DNA from 2 places in the Paractinoplanes brasiliensis genome. Region 2 is predicted to be linked to the other one. Evidence: predicted binding sites of a transcription regulator. Region 2 holds the regulator's gene; the other holds the start of a gene.

Region 1 (9,458 bases), on a different contig from region 2:
AGGCCGACGCCGCACGCCTGCGCGCCCTGCTCGCCGAACGGGCCGAGGCCTGGACCACCGGCGACACCCACGAACGCGTGCGCGCCGACTCGGCCCTGCACCGGGCGGTGGTCGCCGCCACCCACAACCCGCTGCTGCAGGACGTCTACGAGGGCCTGCTCGGCGTCTTCGAGGAGGTGCAGCTGCACGACGTCACCGGTGAGACCGACCACCTGGCCCAGCTGCACACCGACCTGGTCGACGCCATCTCCGCCGCCGACCCGGCCCGCGCCGCAGCCACCATGTCCACCCTGCTCCAGCCCCTGATCAACGAAGCGTCGATATAGCCTGGGCGGGGTCCACCCGCATTGCCGCCGGATGTTCGCTGCGCTGCATGCGCCTTGCACTGCCCCCCTGGTCCTTGGTCGATCTGCGGCACCGCACCGTGGCGAAGCCCAGCTGTGCCTGGCTCAGGACGTTGTCATGTTCCGCCTTCGCCAGCCGGACGCATCGTCCGCAGGGCAGGATGTGCGGTCACCGCCTCGAAAGGGCGACCAGCCCTCCAGGAGCCGAACGCCACTCCGCCGAGCGGATGAACGCGTTGACGAAATGCTTCACCGCGCCGGGGTAGCTCGGTCGAGGTTGGGGACGTGCCCCAGCCTCTACTGGGCCAGGCGGTCCAGCAGTTCGCCGAGCAGCCCCCGTTCGCCAGGTGTGAGGTCGCCCGGGTCGTTGTCGACGAGCGCACGCAATGTCAGTGCCGCGCTTGCCCGGGTCGCGGGGGCGTCGGTGGTGGGTGTGCGCAGAACTCCGGCCAGTGCGGCCTCGCGGACGCGGGCGGAGAGCCCGAAGTCCGGCTCCGGTTGGCTGATCAGGGTGAGCGTGATGCCGACGTTGGCGGCGAGCACCTGCTCGGCGGCGTCGTCGGCCGGCACCTTGAGCATGCCCTGAACCGCGGCGGCGGTGAGCCTGTCGCGCAACGCGGCGTGTGCGGGAGCGGTGACGGCGCAGGGCTTTCCCGGCTCGACGCGCCCGTAGAGCAGCCCGTAGAACGACGGGTGCTCCAGCCCGAACTGCACGTGCCTGTCCCAGCCTTCGCGCAGGTCGTTGAGCGGGTCGTCGGAGCTTTCGACCGCCGTGTACTGGGTGAAGCCGTGGTTCGCCACGGTGTCGATCAGGCCCTGCTTGCTGCCGAAGTGGTGGTACAGCGTCGGGGCCTGCACCCCGGCGCGGTCGCACACCGCCCTCGTGGACAACGTGCCGCCGCTCTCCAGCAACTCCGCTGCGGCGAGCAGGAGTCGATCCCGTGCGTTCTGCATGCTTGCTATAGTAGCTTACATAGCGCTACATTGCTCGCTATAGCGGAGGGAGAAGTCCATGAGGACTTGGTTCATCACGGGTGGGACGCCCGGAGGGTTCGGCCTGGTCTATGCCGAGGCCGCGCTGGCACAGGGCGATCAGGTGGTGGTGACCGCGCGCCGGCCCGATGAACTGCGGCAATGGGCTGAGCCGCACGGCGACCGGGCGCTGGTTCTCCAGCTCGATGTCACCGATGCCGACCAGGTGCGGGCGGCGGTCAAGACGGCAGAGGAACGATTCGGCGGGATCGACGTGCTGGTCAACAACGCGGGCCGTGGCTGGTACGGCTCGATCGAGGGGGCCCCGGACGAGACGATCCGCCGCACGTTCGACCTCAACCTGTTCGCCGTGGTCGAGGTGATCCGCGCGGTCCTGCCAGGTATGCGGGCCCGCGGCGACGGCTGGATCGTGAACATGTCGTCGGTGGCAGGCCTCGTCGGCGCACAGGGGTTCGGCTATTACTCGGCGGCGAAGTTCGCTCTCGAGGGACTGTCGGAGACACTGCGCCAGGAAGTTGAGCCCTTCGGTGTGCGCGTGCTCGTCGTGGAGCCGGGAGCGTTCCGTACCAGTGCCTTCTCCTACTTCCAGAACGAGCCCGTCAGCGAGACCGTCGACGCCTATGTGCCGATGGTCGAGGGCGTCAAGGCGGCGTTCGTGGCGCACAGCGGCAAGCAGGAGGGCGACCCTGAGCGCGGAGTGCAGGCCGTGATCAGCGCGATGAACGCTCCCGTTCCGCCGCACCGGATCGTGCTCGGCAACTCCGGCTACGACGTCATCGTCGCGATGCATGAGAACGCGCTCGCGGAGCTGCGCGCGAACGAGAAGCTCTCGCGCAGTGCGGACTTCTGACTTGCGCCCGCGCATGTCCAGGCCGACGTGACACCTGACCGGCGACTCGAACTGATCACCGCGAAGCACGGCCCGTGACGGGTCGCCGCCGGCATCGCCACCGCGCGGCTGAGGGTTTGCGGCGACATGCCAGCACGCGCCCGCGTCCTGGCTGCCGAGAAAACAGGAGAACAGCAATGAACGACATCGCTCTTCCCAAGGCTGTCGAGACCTTCATCGCGGCCACCAACGCCCACGACGCGACCGCGCTGGCCGCGGTCTTCGGCGACAGGGCCACCGTGCACGACGACGGGAAAACCTGGGCCGGCGAGGCCGAGATCCACGAGTGGATCCAGGGACACCTGATCGACCCCAAGATCGTGCTCACACCGATCTCGTTCGCGGGCGACCGGCTGGTGGCATCCGGCGACGGCGACTTCCCCGGCGGGCCCCTGTCCTTCGCGTTCGTGTTCGGCATCAAGGACAACCAGGTCACCGACCTCGCGATCGATCCCGTCTGATTCGTCACCGGCCGGGGCGGCCTGCGGACTGCCCCGGCCGGAAACGGGGAAGCAGCCAGGTCACAGTGCCGCGGGGGCCTGCACGGCTGTGTGCATGTCGGCTGCGCACATGGGCCGGGCGAAATAGAAGCCCTGGGCCCGGTCGTAGCCCAGGGCGGCCATCCGGCCGGCCTGCTCGGCGGTCTCCACGCCCTCGGCCACGGCCTGCACGGCGAAGGCGCGAGCCATCTGGGCCACCGCGTCGGCGATGGCGTCCGACCCGCCGCTGTCCGGCACGAAAGAGCGGTCCAGCTTGATCTGGTGCACCGGGCAGGTGGCGAGCAGGCTGAGCGTCGACGCCCCCGTGCCGAAGTCGTCCAGCGACAGCCGTACGCCCAGATCGCGCAGCCCTTGCAGGTTCTCGGCGGTCGCGCCGCCGCCGACCGCGACCGACTCGGTGATCTCGACGGTCAGGCGGTGGGCGGGCAGCCCGCTGTCGCGCAGGGCGGCCGCCACCACGTCGGGGAAGCCGGCCTCGCGCAGCTGCCGCGCCGACACGTTGACCGACACGGTGAGTGAAGCCGGCCAGCTCGCCGCCTCGCGGGTCGCGGCGTTCAGGACCCAGGCGCCGAGCGGGACGATCAGGCCACTCTGCTCCGCGGTCTCGATGAACGCGCCCGGCCCGACCAGCCCGTCGACCGGGTGCTGCCAGCGCACCAGGGCCTCCGCTCCGGTGATCCGCCCGTCCGGCAGCGTCACCACCGGTTGGAAGAAGACCACCATCTGGTCCTCCAGGATCCCCGTACGCAGGGCGGCCGCGCGCCGGTTGCGTTCGGCGCCGCGGGCCTCCATGCCGGGCCGGTAACGTTCGAAGCCGCCCTCGCCCCGTTCCTTGGCCTCGTACATCGCGATGTCGGCCTGGCGCAGCAGGTCACCGGCGTTGTCGCCGCCGTGCCCGTCGACCACGCCGAAACTGGCCCGCACGGTCATCGGCTCGCCGTCGATGATCACCGTCTCCAGCAGGCTCGCCACGATCCGGGTCAGCACCTGGTCGACGTCGGTGCGGTCGGGCCCGTCGAAGAGGATCGCGAACTCGTCGCCGCCCAGCCGGGCCACCGTGTCGACCGGCCGTACGCAGGCTCGCATCCGCTCGGCCACGTGCACCAGCAACGCGTCCCCGCTGGCGTGCCCCAGGGTGTCGTTGACGAGCTTGAAGTCGTCGAGGTCGACCAGCACGATGCTGATTGTCTGGTCGGGCCGGGCGCGGGTGACCGCGGCGGTGACCCGCTCGCCGAACAGGGCCCGGTTGGCCAGGCCGGTCAGGACGTCGTGGCTGGCCTCGTAGCTGAGCCGCGCCTGCACGTGCCGGGTCTCGGTGATGTCCCGCGCGTTGCTGACGACCCCGCCCACGCTGGGTTCGCCGGTCAGGTTCGCGCTGATCACCTCGAGCCAGCGGTACGTGCCGTCGGTGTGCCGCAGCCGCATCTGATAGGTCGCCGTGTTGCCGGGCGCGGCCGACACGGCGGTGAACCGCTCGGCCACCAGGGCCTGGTCGTCCGGGTGGACCCGGGTCATCAGGGTGGTGCCGATCATGTCGTCGGGGTCCGAGCCGAGCACACCGCGCGCGGCCGGGCTGGCGTAGGTGAGCCGGCCGCCGGGCGCGGCGATGGTCACCATGTCGGTCGAGTTCTGCACCAGCCGCCGGAACCGCTCCTCCTGGACGCCGATCCGGTTGAGCAGGGCGTCGTTCTGCCGGAACGCGATCAGCTGGCGTACCACCACGAGCACGGTCAGCGTGACGGCGACCCCGTCGATCAGCATGCCGTTGCCGCTGCCCCGGACGTTGTCGTAGAGCACCATCGAGTCGACCGCCGCGATGGCCACGTACGGCATCCGGCTGTAGCCCCGCGGCGCCCGTTGCGGCCGGCCGCCGGCAGCGGTGTCGACCATCTGCATGCGTGCGCCGACCGCGGCCACGTAGGCAGCCAAAGGCAGCACGAGCGTGAGCAGTTCGATCGCTGTCTCGCGCGGGTCGAGGAAGCTGATCGCCGAGCCCAGCCCGCCGATCAGCGCAGACGCCCCGATCCAGTACAGCCCGCGCCGGGCGAACGAGTCGACCCCGGAGAGCACGACCTTGGCCGCCAGGTAGACGCCGTTGAGGCCGGCGGCCATGACCACGATCGCGGCGAGCACCCGCGACGCCGTCACCCGGCCGTCGGTGAACTGGTACGACGCGGCGAAGTGCCAGATGAGCAGGCCCGCCGCGGCCGTCAGCGTGCCCAGGTCGAGCCACATGCCGAGCTTGCGGGCGCGGCCGCGGACGCTGAGCGGCAGGCCCAGCAGCGGCCAGGTGAGCAGGAAACCGCCGATCAGGTGCAGCACCACCGAGACGGGCACCAGCCAGTCCCCGGCGCCCAGCTCGGACGCGATCCGCAGGACGGCCACGGCGGTGAAGAACGAGGTGCCGACCTGGACCGACCACCAGAAGCGCCGCACTACGGGCGGCGACGCCGGATCGGTGTGCACCCGCCGGGACAGCCACTGCGTGAGCGCAATGATCCCGATCATCGGCAGCCAGTTCACCGGCGACGGCCAGAGCGGGCCGGTGACCTGCTGCGTGACGAAGAGGACCGCGTTGACGACGGTCAGCGCCGTGACGGCCCGGAACGCCCGGTCGGCGAAGAGCGGCAGGCGGCCGGGCGTGGTGGGCATGCCTCAGCATCGGCACCGCCCCGGCCCCCTTGAGTTGCCGGACGGGAGCAGTCAGCAGGACGCCTTGCCGTTCAGCCTTTCCGTGCTGTGCCGCTGGTATCCGACCTCGGCGCCGCCGCGCAGGTACAGGCTGTTGCAGCGGTGGCTGGCCGGGGTGCGGTGGGCGACGAAGCTGGACGTGGTGACCGTGTTGCCGTCGAACGTGACGTGGCTGAGGTCGCCGTCGAGGATGGGCGGGTCCTGCGAGCCGGTGCTGACGAACGTGTTCCCGGTGAACGAGATCTTGGCCGAGGCGATGGCGAAGTTGTTGTCGGTGTGCAGCACCAGGCCGCCGTGCGAGTTGCGGAACTTGTTGTTGCGCAGCCGGATGTTGTCGGCCGAGGAGTCGGCCTGGTCGGCGCCGATCTCGAGGACACCCTGGGTGTTGGAGCCGGTGCTGTTGTGCACGTGCAGGTTGTCGGCGTAGTTCCACACCTCGACGAAGCCGCCGTCGTGCCCGTAGTCGTTGCTGGGGGCGCGGCAGTTGGTGCAGTTGCTGTAGCCGATCTCGACGTTGTGCGCCTCGACCAGGAAGCCGACCGCGCCGTAGTCGTCGTCGCCGCCCGGGGTGTCGCGCACCATGTGCAGGTCGCGAACCGTCACCTTGTCGGCCCATGTGTCCGGCGCCCGGAACTGCACGCCGACACCCGCGTCGTCGACCTGGCTGGAGCGGACGCCGCTGTTCGAGCCGTGCACCACGATGCCGTTGCGCTTGGCGTTGGTGACCCGGATGTTCTCGACGACCTGGTGCGAACCGGACAGCAGCACCACGGCCTCGACGTCGGCCGAGCCCCCGTCGATCACCGGCAAGGCCCCCGACCCGTACGCGGTCAGCCTGACGGGTTTGCTCTTGGTGCCGTCGCCCCGCAGCTGCACCAGCGTCTGCCAGCGGCACCCGCGGGCCAGCCCGACCACCGTCCCGGCGTCGAGCGAGCGTGAGGTGGCGGCGTCGATGGTGCGCAGCGGGCTCGCCAGGGTGCCCTTGTTGCCGTCGTCACCTTTCCTGCAGTCGACGTGAATGTCGACCTTGACGGGCGCGGCGGCGGTCTTCTTCGGCGGCGGGGACGTGACGTACACGGCCGGTCCGAGGCTCGGGGCGACGCTGACGGTCACTTGCGGTGACGGCGAGGTCGGGGCCGCGGAGCTGGTGGTCGGCGCTGCGGTGCTGCTCACGGGCTCGGTCTCGGCGGGCGAGTAGCGGGAGACGGCAAAAGCGCCACTCGCAGTGACCGCCGCGGCGGCGAACACCAGCGGGAGACGGAGACGTCGGCTCAGCATGGCGGACACCCTAGCGGAACGGTAAGGTTCAAGGTTTTGACCAAGATCGATGCCTGGGTGCTTGTTCGCTCGCAGTGAACGCCGGAAGATCCTCGATGCCCCGGAGGTTGAGCCGCTCATACTCAACCCTTCGGAGGTGCCGGGTGGCCACCAAACGACTCCCCGTGTTGTTCCTTGACGACATCGTTCTGCTGCCGGGCATGGTTGTGCCGGTCGAACTGGACGAGGCAGCGCAGGCCGCCGTCGACGCGGCCCGCACCTCGGCCGGCTCGGAGCTGCTGATCGCCCCGCGGCTCGAGGACAGGTACGCGTCCCACGGTGTCGTGGCGAGCGTCAAGCAGGTCGGCAAGTCCCGCGGCGGCACGCCCGCCGCCGTGCTGCGTACGGGCGTCCGGGCCCGCATCGGCAGCGGCGTCACCGGGCCCGGCGCGGCCCTGTGGGTCGAGGCCGAACCGGTCGCGACCGCCGCGCCCACCGAGCCCGAGCGTGAGCTCGCCGCCGAGTACAAGAAACTGGTCGTCTCGGTCCTGCAGCGCCGCGAGGCCTGGCAGGTCATCGACTCGGTCAGCGCCATCGACGACCCCGGCGACCTGGCCGACACCGCCGGCTGGGCGCCCTACCTGGCCAACGACCGCAAGCGCGAGCTGCTCGAGACGCCCGACGTCGAGGCCCGGCTGCGGCTGCTCATCGAGTGGACCCGCGACTTCCTGGCCGAGTCCGAGGTCAGCGACAAGATCGAGCACGACGTGCGCGGGTCGGTCGAGAAGCGCAACCGCGAGTACCTGCTGCGCGAGCAGCTCAAGGCCATCCGCAAGGAGCTCGGCGAGGACCAGGCCGAGGGCAGCGACGACTACCGCGCCCGCGTCGAGGCGGCCGACCTGCCCGACCCCGTACGCGAGGCCGCGCTGCGCGAGGTCGGCAAGCTGGAACGGGCCGGCGACCAGAACCCGGAGGCGGGCTGGATCCGCACCTGGCTCGACACCGTCCTCGACCTGCCGTGGAACGTCCGCACCACCGACAACACCGACCTGGCCGCGGCCCGTGCGGTGCTCGACGCCGACCACCACGGCCTCGACGAGGTCAAGGACCGCATCGTCGAATACCTGGGCGTCCGGGCCCGTCGCGAGTCCCGCCACCTCGAGAAGATCGGCGGCCGGGGCTCCGGCGCGGTGATCCTGCTGGCCGGGCCGCCCGGGGTCGGCAAGACCTCGCTCGGCGAGTCGGTCGCCCGCACTCTGGGCCGCAAGTTCGTCCGGGTCGCGCTGGGCGGCGTCCGCGACGAGGCCGAGATCCGTGGCCACCGCCGTACGTACGTGGGGGCTCTTCCCGGCCGGATCGTGCGCGCGATCAAGGAGTCGGGCTCGATGAACCCGGTCGTGCTGCTCGACGAGGTCGACAAGGTGGGCAGCGACTACCGCGGCGATCCGGCCGCGGCCCTGCTCGAGGTGCTGGACCCGGCGCAGAACCACACGTTCCGCGACCACTACGTCGACCTCGACCTGGACCTGTCCGACGTGCTGTTCATCGCGACGGCCAACGTCCTCGACACGATCCCGCAGGCGCTGTTCGACCGCATGGAGCTCATCGCGATCGACGGCTACACCGAGAGCGACAAGGTCGCCATCGCCCGCGACTTCCTGGTGCCCCGGCAGCTGGAACGGGCCGCCCTGCAGACGGGCGAGGTGACGGTCACCGAGGAGGCCCTGCGCGAGATCGCCGCCAATTACACCCGAGAGGCCGGCGTACGGTCGTTCGAGCGCCTGCTGGCCAAGGCGTTCCGCAAGGCCGCGCTGGGCGAGCTCCCCGTCACCGTCGACGCGGGCGACCTCAAGGACCTGATCGGGCGCCCGCGCTTCACGCCCGAGTCGTCCGAGCGTACGGCTGTGCCCGGGGTTGCCACCGGCCTGGCGGTCACCGGCATGGGTGGTGACGTGCTGTTCATCGAGGCGTCCCTGCTGCCCGGCGACAAGGGCGGGCTGTCGGTCACCGGCCAGCTCGGCGACGTGATGAAGGAGTCGGCGCAGATCGCGCTCTCCTACGTGCGGGCCCACGCCGAGGAACTGGGCATCTCGCCCGAGCAGCTCGACCACCCGATCCATCTGCACGTGCCGGCGGGCGCGGTGCCCAAGGACGGCCCGTCGGCCGGGGTCACCATGACCACCGCGCTGGTGTCGCTGCTGCTCGGCCGCAACGTCCGGGCCGAGGTGGGCATGACCGGCGAGGTGTCGCTGACCGGCCGGGTCCTGCCGATCGGCGGCGTGAAGCAGAAGCTGCTCGCCGCGCAGCGGGCCGGGCTGACCGAGGTCTTCCTGCCCCAGCGCAACGAGCCCGACCTCGACGAGGTGCCCGGCGACGTGCTGGCCGCGCTGACCGTGCACGTGGTCTCGGACGTACGGGAAATCCTGGCGACGGCCCTCGAGCCGGTGTCGTCGGGCCTGGTCACCGCGGCCTGAGACCCGCCTGCCCGGCCCGCCCTCGAGGTGGGCCGGGTAGGGTCGCGCCCATGTCTGACCCCGGAGTGTTCGATGCTGTGCTGTTCGACTGCGACGGGGTCCTGGTGGACTCGGAGAGCATCACCAACGGCGTGCTGCGGGAGATGCTGCACGAGCTGGGCTGGCGGATCAGCGCCGAGGACTGTTTCCGGCTGTTCGTCGGGCGGGCGCTGAGCGACGAGACCGCGATCATCACCGCGCACACCGGGTTCGAGGTGACCGAGGCGTGGCTGGCCGGGTTCCGGGCCCGCCGCAACGAGGCCCTGGCGGC
Region 2 (9,458 bases):
GGGCAGGTCGGCGGGGTTGCTGACCAGCACCGGCGATCGTGTGGTCGGGCGCAGCACCCCGGCCGTGCTGACGGGGGCGCGGACGAGGCTGTTGACCAATGTCGACTTGCCGGCGCCGGTGGAACCGCCGACGACCACCAGCAGCGGGGCGTCGAGCCGGGCCAGCCGGGGCAGCAGGTAGTCGTCGAGCTGGGTGGTGAGCGCCGCGCCGACCCGCTGAGCCTCCTCGGCCGACGGCATGACCAGGGGGTACGCCGTGCCGCCGATCGCCGAGCGGAGCGCGCTGAGGGCCTCGGCGAGCCGGCTGATCGCCGGGGGCGCCTCGGTGGCCTTGCGCGCGTCGGCCTCGCCCAGGTCGGCGGGACGGGCGTCGGCCGTCTCCGTTTTTCCGGGCTCGATGTCCTGAGGTGGGCGGGGCACGCTGGATTCAGTACCCTCGAAGCGGTCTGCTGAATCGGCGGCCATCACGCTGACCTGCGCTTTCTCCTCCGCCGAGCCAGCCGGGGCGGAGGCGGGCTCTTGCGTGGCGGCGGGTGCGGCGGACAGGGCCGACGGACCGACCGCGTCACCGTGCGTCGTCACGGGTAAAGAGTGCCCGATCTATGCATCCGGGACAACAGCGGCCGGTATGCCGTGACCGGACAGGTATCTACCGAACTGCGGGCGGGGCTGTGAGCTGCCTGGCAGTTGCGTCGAGGAGACTCAACTTCGACTTGACGATGTGCGCGCCCGTGGCATCATTGAGTCCGTTGCACTCAACCTTCACTGAGCAACCCCGAAGCGAGGAACCAACCATGGCACGTGCGGTCGGCATCGACCTCGGCACCACGAACTCCTGCGTCAGCGTTCTGGAAGGAGGCGAGCCCACCGTCATCGCCAACGCGGAGGGCTCCCGGACGACCCCGTCCATCGTCGCCTTCGCCCGCAACGGTGAGGTGCTCGTCGGCGAGGTCGCCAAGCGTCAGGCGGTGACCAACCCCGACCGGACCATCCGCTCGGTCAAGCGCGAGGTCGGCACCAACTGGTCGATCGACATCGACAGCAAGAAGTACACCCCGCAGGAGATCTCGGCGCGGGTCCTGATGAAGCTGAAGCGCGACTCCGAGGCGTACCTCGGTGAGACGGTCACGGACGCGGTCATCACCGTCCCGGCCTACTTCAACGACGCCCAGCGCCAGGCCACCAAGGAGGCGGGCGAGATCGCCGGCCTCAACGTCCTGCGGATCGTCAACGAGCCCACCGCCGCCGCCCTGGCGTACGGGCTCGACAAGGGCTCCAAGGAGCAGACCGTCCTGGTCTTCGACCTCGGCGGCGGCACCTTCGACGTCTCGCTGCTCGAGCTGGGCGACGGCGTCATCGAGGTGAAGTCGACCTCTGGTGACAACCACCTGGGTGGCGACGACTGGGACCAGCGGATCATCGACCACCTGGTCAAGACGTTCCGCGGCGAGCACGGCATCGACCTGGGCTCGGACAAGATGGCCCTGCAGCGTCTGCGCGAGGCCGCCGAGAAGGCGAAGATCGAGCTGTCCGCCGCCACCACCACCAGCATCAACCTGCCGTACATCACGGCCGGCCCGGACGGCCCGCTGCACCTCGACATGTCGCTGAGCCGTGCCGAGTTCCAGCGCATGACGCAGGACCTGCTCGACCGCTGCAAGGGCCCGTTCGAGTCCGCGATCAAGGACGCCGACGTCAAGCTGTCCGACGTCGACCACGTCATCCTGGTCGGTGGCTCGACCCGCATGCCGGCCGTGGCCGACCTGGTCAAGAGCATGATCGGCCGCGAGCCGAACAAGGGCGTCAACCCGGACGAGGTCGTCGCCGTCGGCGCCGCCCTGCAGGCCGGCGTGCTCAAGGGCGAGGTCAAGGACGTCCTGCTGCTCGATGTCACCCCGCTCTCGCTGGGCATCGAGACCAAGGGCGGCATCATGCACAAGCTGGTGGAGCGCAACACCACCATCCCGGCGCACCGCTCCGAGGTCTACACGACCGCCGAGGACAACCAGCCCTCCGTGCTGATCCAGGTCTTCCAGGGCGAGCGCGAGATGGCGGCGTACAACAAGAAGCTCGGCACCTTCGAGCTCAGTGGCATCGCGCCCGCGCCGCGCGGCGTCCCGCAGATCGAGGTCTCCTTCGACATCGACGCGAACGGCATCGTGCACGTGTCCGCCAAGGACCTGGGCACGGGCAAGGAGCAGAAGATGACGATCACCGGTGGCTCCGCGCTGCCGAAGGAAGACATCGAGCGCATGATGCGCGACGCCCAGGACCACGCGGACGACGACAAGAAGCGCAAGGAAGAGGCCGAGACCCGCAACCTGGCCGAGCAGCTGCAGTGGCAGACCGAGAAGTTCCTGGCCGAGAGCGGCGACAAGCTGCCCGAGGACAGCAAGAACAAGATCGGCGAGGCGCTGGGCGAGCTGCGGGGCGCGCTCGGTGGCACGGACATCGAAAAGATCAAGTCCGCCCACGAGCGTCTGTCGCAGGTTTCGCAGGAGGCCGGTTCGCTGCTGTACTCGCAGGGTGAGGCCCCGCAGGCTGCTCCTGGCGCCGACGGCCCGCAGGCTGCTCCCGGCGCCGCTGGTGGGACCGGTGCGGCCGGCGCTGCCGGCGCCTCGAACGCCGGCCCGACCGCGGGTGGCGCCGACGACGTCGTCGACGCCGAGATCGTGGAGGACGACAAGAAGTGACCGCCACGGACGACGAGAACGACGGTCGGGCGACCGAGCGGGTCGTCATCCGGGACCGTCGCAAGATCGATGCGAAGGCCGAGTCCAAGGCCCCCACGGCCAAGGGCAAGGCCACGGTCGGCGCACACCGCGCGGCCGAGCCCGAGGACGAGCCCGAGGACGAGGCGACTGTGACCGCCGACGACGCTGAGAAGCCCGAGGAGCCGAAGCCGGCCCTGGGCGCCGAACTCGAGGCGCTGCGGACCGAGCTCGAGGAGCGGACCCACGACCTGCAACGGGTCACCGCCGAGTACGCCAACTACCGCAAGCGGGTCGACCGCGACCGGGGCGCGGCGGCCGAGCAGACCACCGGCGCGGTGCTCACCTCGCTGCTGCCGGTGCTCGACGACATCGACCGGGCTCGCGAGCACGGCGACCTGGTCGGGCCGTTCGCCTCGGTGGCCGAGTCACTGACCACGGTGACCGGCAAGCTGGGCCTGGTGGCCTTCGGCGAGAAGGGCGACCCGTTCGACCCCAACCGCCACGAGGCGGTCGCTCACCAGACGTCCGCGGACGTCACCGAGCCGACCTGCGTCGAGGTCATGCGCCGCGGCTACAGCCTGGGCGAGCGACTGCTGCGACCGGCCATGGTCGCGGTGGCCGACCCGGAGTGATCTCACACGTTCGTCCCGCCTGCCGCTCTGCGGCGGGCGGGACCTGCCGCAGGAGGGGGGAGGCGGGATGAGCTCGAAGGACTGGCTCGAAAAGGACTTCTATGCCGTTCTCGGCGTGCCCAAGTCCGCTCCGACCGACGAGATCAAGAAGGCGTACCGGAAGCTCGCCCGTGATCTGCACCCGGACCGCAACCCGGGCAACAAGGAGGCGGAAGAGAAGTTCAAGGCCGCCTCCGAGGCGTACGACGTGCTCTCGGACGACAAGAAGCGCAAAGAGTACGACGAGATGCGTTCGCTGTTCGGCTCGGGCGCCTTCCGTCGCGGCGCACGGTCCGGTGGCGGCGCGCAGTTCGACCCGTCCGACCTGTTCGGCGGGTTCAGCGGCGCCGGGGCGGCCGGGGGCGGCGCCGGCGACCGGCGCTTCGGCGGCGCCGGCTTCTCGGACATCTTCAGCTCGATATTCTCGGGCGGCGGCCCTGGAGGCGGCGCCGCACGCCGTGGCGGTCCCCGCCGCGGCCGGGATGTCGAGACCGAGGTGACGCTCGACTTCGCGCAGGCCGTGAAGGGCACGACGTTGCCCCTCACGCTGCGCTCGGCCGGCGAGTGCGAGACCTGTCACGGCAACGGCGCCAAACCGGGCACCTCGCCGCGGACCTGCCCGCAGTGCGCGGGCAGCGGTCTGATCTCGCGCAACCAGGGGTCGTTCAGCTTCTCGGAGCCGTGCCGCGACTGCCAGGGCGCGGGCACGATCGTCGACCAGAAGTGCCCGGAGTGCCGCGGCACGGGCGGAGTCACCAAGAACCGCACGATCAACGTCCGGTTCCCGGCCGGGGTCGCCGACGGCCAGCGCATCCGGCTCAGCGGCCGCGGCGAGCCGGGCGATCGGGGCGGGCCCGCCGGCGACCTGTACGTGCAGGTCAGTGTGCGACCGGACGAGTTGTTCGGGCGTACGGGCGATGATCTGACCCTGGTGGTGCCGGTCACCATTGCCGAGGCTGTGCTCGGCACGGATCTGCGCGTGCCGACGCTGGACGGCCCGGTCACCCTGAGGGTGCCGCCGGGCACGCCGAGCGGCCGCAAGCTACGGGCGCGCGGCAAGGGCATCATGCGCAAGAACGGACCACCCGGAGACCTGATCGTCACGGTCGACGTGCAGGTGCCGGGAGGTGTCACGGGGGAGGCCCGGGACGCGCTGGAGCGGTTCGCCAAGCTGACCCCGCCCGCCGGGCGGGAACGGCTCGAGGCTCGGGTGCGCCGGAACAGTTAGGTCGGGGACGAGGAGGTGGATTATGCATGAGGAGATCAGCTTCTCGGTCGAGCAGACCTCCGACGCCAAGGTCCTGATCATCTCGGTGGCGGCTCGGCTGGCCGGGATGCACCCGCAGACCCTCCGGCAGTATGACCGTCTCGGGCTGGTGCAGCCGGGACGGGCCGGCGGCGGTGGTCGCCGGTACAGCGAGCGGGACGTCGCGTTGCTGCGTGAGGTGCAGAGACTCAGCCAGGAGGACGGCGTCAACCTGGCCGGCATCAAACGCATCATCGGACTCGAGCAACTGGTCGCCGACCTGCAGCAGCGGGTGGCCGAGCTCGAGCACGACCTGAACGACGCCTACACCCGGATCGCCCAGCTGGAGAACCCGTACGGCGGACGTGACCTTGTGCGCCAGGAGCGCCCCTCGACAGCACTTGTCGTCTGGCGCCCCAGACGGTCGTCCGAGAGATAAAGGAAACGGCCCCGCCGAGCGGGGCCGTTTTCGCCGCGGGTCAGCGCCGGTTGAACAGTCCGAGCCGCCGGGGGTGCCGCACCAGCCCGCCCTCGATCCAGTCCGAGTACTCGAAGATCTCGGGCCGGCTCATCAGCACGCGGCAGTTGTGCGCCCAGATCGACATCGGCTCGTCACCGACTTCCTCGGCCCGCTCGACGAACTTCCTGAGCCGGCGTTTGCGCTGGCCGGACGCGTTCTGCCGGACGCCGTCGGCGGCGTAGATGTACATGCAGTGCTGCGCGAAGCGGCGGGCCGGACACTGCCTGTCCATGGCCAGCTCGAAGAGGGTGGGCGCGAGGACGTCGCCGGAGATCAGCAGGTCCCAGTCGGGGGGCATGCTGCTCAACGGAACTGCCTCGGGGTGATAGGCCCACGCCTGTAGCTCCTCCGGCCGAGGATCGACCGGATTTGCGAACCCGTAAAAAGTCGACTCACGCACTGCCACGTCGCCGCCCGAGAAAGTCTGATAACAGTCAGTTGTCGGGAGGGAACGGTAGCGCGAAGTTGATGTCCTGCGAAAGTGTCAAGGGCTCACAATCAGATACTGGTCAGTAGCTTAATGCAGCCTGGGGATCAGTCCTCGGCCGTCAGGGGCCGTACGGCGGGCGTTGACGGCTGCCGCCACCTGCGGATGAAGGTCTTGAACCACTCGTAATCGGGCAACCGGGCGAGCAACGGCCCGGACACCACGGTGATCAACACGTACGCCGTCGCAAGCGGAGCGAGCCGCGGTTCGACCCCCGACGCGACGGCCAGCCCGGCGATGACGATCGAGAACTCTCCGCGAGGCATCAGGGCCAGACCCGCGCGCAGCCGGCCGGGCAGCGCGATGCCCACCCGCTTGGCGGCCAGATAACCGGTCAGCACCTTGGTCAGCATCGTGATCACGGCCAGCCCCAGCGCCGGCAACAGCACCGGCGGCATGTCGGCCGGATTGGTCGAGAGGCCGAAGAAGACGAAGAAGACCGCGGCGAACAGGTCACGCAGCGGCGACAACATCTCGGTGGCGTGATGCGCAACCGGGCCCGAGATCGCGATGCCGACCAGGAACGCCCCGACAGCGGCCGAGACGTTCAGCTCCTCGGCCACCCCGGCCACGAACAGGGTCAGGCCGAACACCCCGAGCAGCAGCGCTTCGGCGTCACGGGCCGAGATCAGGGCGCTGATCTGCCGGCCGTAGCGGATCGCGACGACCAGGACGGCGAGCACGGTGATCACCGCGACGGCCAGAGCCTTCGCCCCGCCGATCAATCCCGCCCCGGCCAGCACGGCGGTGACCAGGGGCAGGTAGAACGCCATCGCGAGGTCCTCGATGACCAGCACCGAGAGGATCACGGGGGTCTCGCGGTTGCCCAGCCGGCCCAGGTCGCCGAGGACCTTGGCGATCACGCCCGAGGACGAGACCCAGGTGATGCCGGCCAGCACCAGGGCCGCCCGCCAGTCCCAGCCCAGCAGGAACGCGAACGCGGCGCCGGGCAGGGCGTTGAACAGCGCGTCCATCAACCCGGCGGGGGCGGCCGCGCGCAGGTTGCTGATCAGCTCCCCGGCCGAGTACTCCAGGCCGAGCATGACCAGCAGCAGAATGACGCCCATGGAGGCGCCGATCTCGATGAACTCCTCGCTCGCCGACAGCGGCACCAGGCCGCCGTGACCGAAGGCGAGACCCGCGAGCAGATAGAGCGGGATGGGGGAGAGCCCGATGCTGCGGCCGAGCCGGCCGAGCATGCCGAGGGCGAAGAGCAGGGCGCCGACCTCGATCAGGAGGAGCGTCGTTCCATGCATCAGTCGTCGTCGTCGCCGGCGAGGATGGCGGTGACGCCGTCCAGGCCCGAGCGGGTGCCGACCGCGACCACGACGTCGTTCGCCTCGAAGACGAAGTCGGGCCCGGGTGACGCGATCACCTCACGGTCGCGCATCACCGCCACGATCGAGGCGCCGGTGCGCGTACGGGCGCGGGTGTCGCCCAGCTTGCGGCGCACGAACGGCGAGCCCGCGGGCAGGGCGATCTGCTCGGTGAGCAGGCCGGACGCCTGCTGCCGGAGCCCGGCGAGCTGGCCCAGCATGAGCGAGGCGCCGAGCACGTCGGCCAGCGCCTCGGCCTCGTCGTCGGTCAGCGGGATCGACGCCAGGCACGCGTCGGGGTCGTCGACGTCGTAGAGCACCAGATCACGGCGGCCGTTGCGGTGCGAGACGACGCCGACCGTACGGCCCGAGGAGGTGACCAGGTCATGGCGGACGCCGATACCCGGCAGCGGAGTCTGTTCCACTCGTACACGCACGATCACCACCGTAGCCCAGCCGTCACACGCGTCCACGCAGTAGCGCGGTCTCCGGCACTTCCGGGGCGATCCGGGGGCGGGGCCGGGCGAACAGGATCAGCGCGAGGCCGAGCACGCAGAGAGCCAGATTCAGCCCGTACGCGAGCCGGAAGCCGAAATGCTGGGCCAGGCCGAACGCCGGAGCGGCGAGGACCTGGCCGATCGGGAACGTGTTGGTGATCATCGTGGTGGCTCGTCCAGGGTGGGCCGGCAGCAGATCCTGCATGTACGAGATGGCGAGCCCGCCGACGGCCGCGATGAAGGCGGCGTTGAGCACCTGGGCCGCGGCCAGCACCCAGACCGAGCCGGCCAGCGTCGCGGTCGCCTGGTACGCGATCGCGCAGACCACGCCGAACACGATCAACCCGCGTACGGGGAATCGGGTCGACAGCATGCCGAAGCCGAGCATCAGCGGGATCTCGATCGCGGCACAGAGCCCCAGGATCAGGCCGGCGTCGCGCACCGACCCGCCCAGGTCGTCGCTCACGAACAGCGGCATCGCCTGGACGCCGAGCACCTGCGCGGTCTGCGTGACGGTGAAACCGGCGACCAGCAGCATGATCGTCAAGCGGCCGGCCTCGGGCGCGGGGGCCCGGTCGACGTGCCGGACCTGCGCGGCGGGCGGGCCCACCTCGGGCAGGAAGCGCAGCACGAGGAACGCGACGACCAGGTACATGATCGCGGCCAGCCCGTACGTGTAGGTGAAGCCCCAGTCGGCCAGGACAAGCGCGGCCAGGGGCGGGCCGGCCACCCAGGCAACCGAGAACAGGGTGCGCAGCGAGCTGATGCCCATCGCCGCCCGTTTCGGGTCGCCCTGCTGCAGCACCTGACGGGCGTACGCGAAAGCTTGCGGGAAGAGGATGCCGGCGAGGGCGGTCAGCGTGACGGTGAGCGCGAACAGGACCCAGTAATCACGAACGAAGGCCGTCGCCGCGGCGCCCGCGAACCCGGCCAGCGCGCCCGCCATCAGCAGCCGGCGACGGATCGGGCGGCGGTCGGACAGGCGGCCGACCAGCCACGACATGAGGACCCCGGAGAGCGGGGCGACCAGGAGGAACACGGTGGTCTTGACCGGGCCGGCGTGCACCGCGTCGCTGAGGAAGAGAGCCAGGTAAGGGCCGACGAAGGAGGTGGAGATCCCGACCGCCACGAAAACCAGGGCGAGCGGAAGCAGACGCCGCGACATGCTGTCGTGCGCCGGGGGTTTCACGGCCATGATTCGCCACGGTACGGCGCTCTTCCCGCTGTTCAGAGGCGTCCGTGGCGACCGTCACGGCTGGTTCGCCCCCTTGCGTTGTCGCTCTGGCGCCGCGGGCATAGAGTTGAGTTGAGTACGCTCAAGTCTTCCGAGCAGGGGAGCAGATGAACGCCGAACGCTTGACCACCAAGAGCCGCGACGTGATCACGGGGGCGGTCGCCGACGCCGGGCGGCGCGGTCACGCCACCGTCGAGCCGTGGCACATGTTGCTTTCGTTGCTGGACACCGGCGGCTCCACGGCCCCGGCCCTGTTGCGCGCCGTGGGGGCCAACCCCGCCGACGTACGCCGGGCCGCGCTCCGCTCCGTCGAACAGCTGCCCTCCGCACGCGGCGCCAGCACGGCCGAGCCCAGCCTCTCCCGCGAGTTCGTGAACGCGATCGGCGAGGCCGAGCTCATCGCCCAGCCGCTGCGCGACGAGTACATCTCGACCGAGCACCTGCTGGCCGGCCTCGCCCGCGTCGGCGGCGCCGTCGGCCGTGCGCTCAAGGACGTCGGCGCCACCGAGGAAGCCCTGGTCGCCGCATTCCCGCAGGTGCGCGGGGGCGAGCGACGGGTCACCAACGCCGACCCCGAGCAGACGTACAAGGCCCTCGAGAAGTACAGCGTCGACCTCACCGCGCTGGCCCGCGAGGGCAAGATCGACCCGGTGATCGGCCGGGACGCCGAGATCCGCCGCGTCGTGCAGGTGCTGTCCCGGCGTACGAAGAACAACCCCGTGCTGATCGGTGAGCCCGGCGTCGGCAAGACCGCCATCGTCGAGGGCCTGGCC

What was found. The regulator HspR, encoded in region 2, represses chaperone genes until heat shock. The targets are predictions, from matches to a motif close to TTGAGTNNNNNNNACTCAA.
Region 1: the regulator HspR is predicted to act here: its motif matches at 6,803-6,821, upstream of lon (endopeptidase La).

What each region holds. Positions count from the first base shown of each region.
Region 1 covers NZ_SNWR01000002.1:2,256,827-2,266,284, forward strand. The annotation lists gene C8E87_RS42160 (FadR/GntR family transcriptional regulator) at 1-326, shown strand, start outside; gene C8E87_RS42165 (TetR/AcrR family transcriptional regulator) at 642-1,298, opposite strand; gene C8E87_RS42170 (SDR family NAD(P)-dependent oxidoreductase) at 1,357-2,187, shown strand; gene C8E87_RS42175 (nuclear transport factor 2 family protein) at 2,364-2,687, shown strand; gene C8E87_RS42180 (putative bifunctional diguanylate cyclase/phosphodiesterase) at 2,748-5,378, opposite strand; gene C8E87_RS42185 (right-handed parallel beta-helix repeat-containing protein) at 5,430-6,695, opposite strand; gene lon (endopeptidase La) at 6,896-9,148, shown strand; gene C8E87_RS42195 (HAD family hydrolase) at 9,199-9,458, shown strand, end outside.
Region 2 covers NZ_SNWR01000001.1:3,406,988-3,416,445, reverse strand. The annotation lists gene C8E87_RS15285 (GTPase domain-containing protein) at 1-240, opposite strand, end outside; gene dnaK (molecular chaperone DnaK) at 795-2,693, shown strand; gene grpE (nucleotide exchange factor GrpE) at 2,690-3,346, shown strand; gene dnaJ (molecular chaperone DnaJ) at 3,414-4,613, shown strand; gene C8E87_RS15265 (heat shock protein transcriptional repressor HspR) at 4,636-5,070, shown strand; gene C8E87_RS15260 (hypothetical protein) at 5,111-5,557, opposite strand; gene C8E87_RS15255 (cation:proton antiporter) at 5,686-6,894, opposite strand; gene C8E87_RS15250 (cation:proton antiporter regulatory subunit) at 6,894-7,391, opposite strand; gene C8E87_RS15245 (sugar efflux transporter) at 7,414-8,646, opposite strand; gene clpB (ATP-dependent chaperone ClpB) at 8,793-9,458, shown strand, end outside.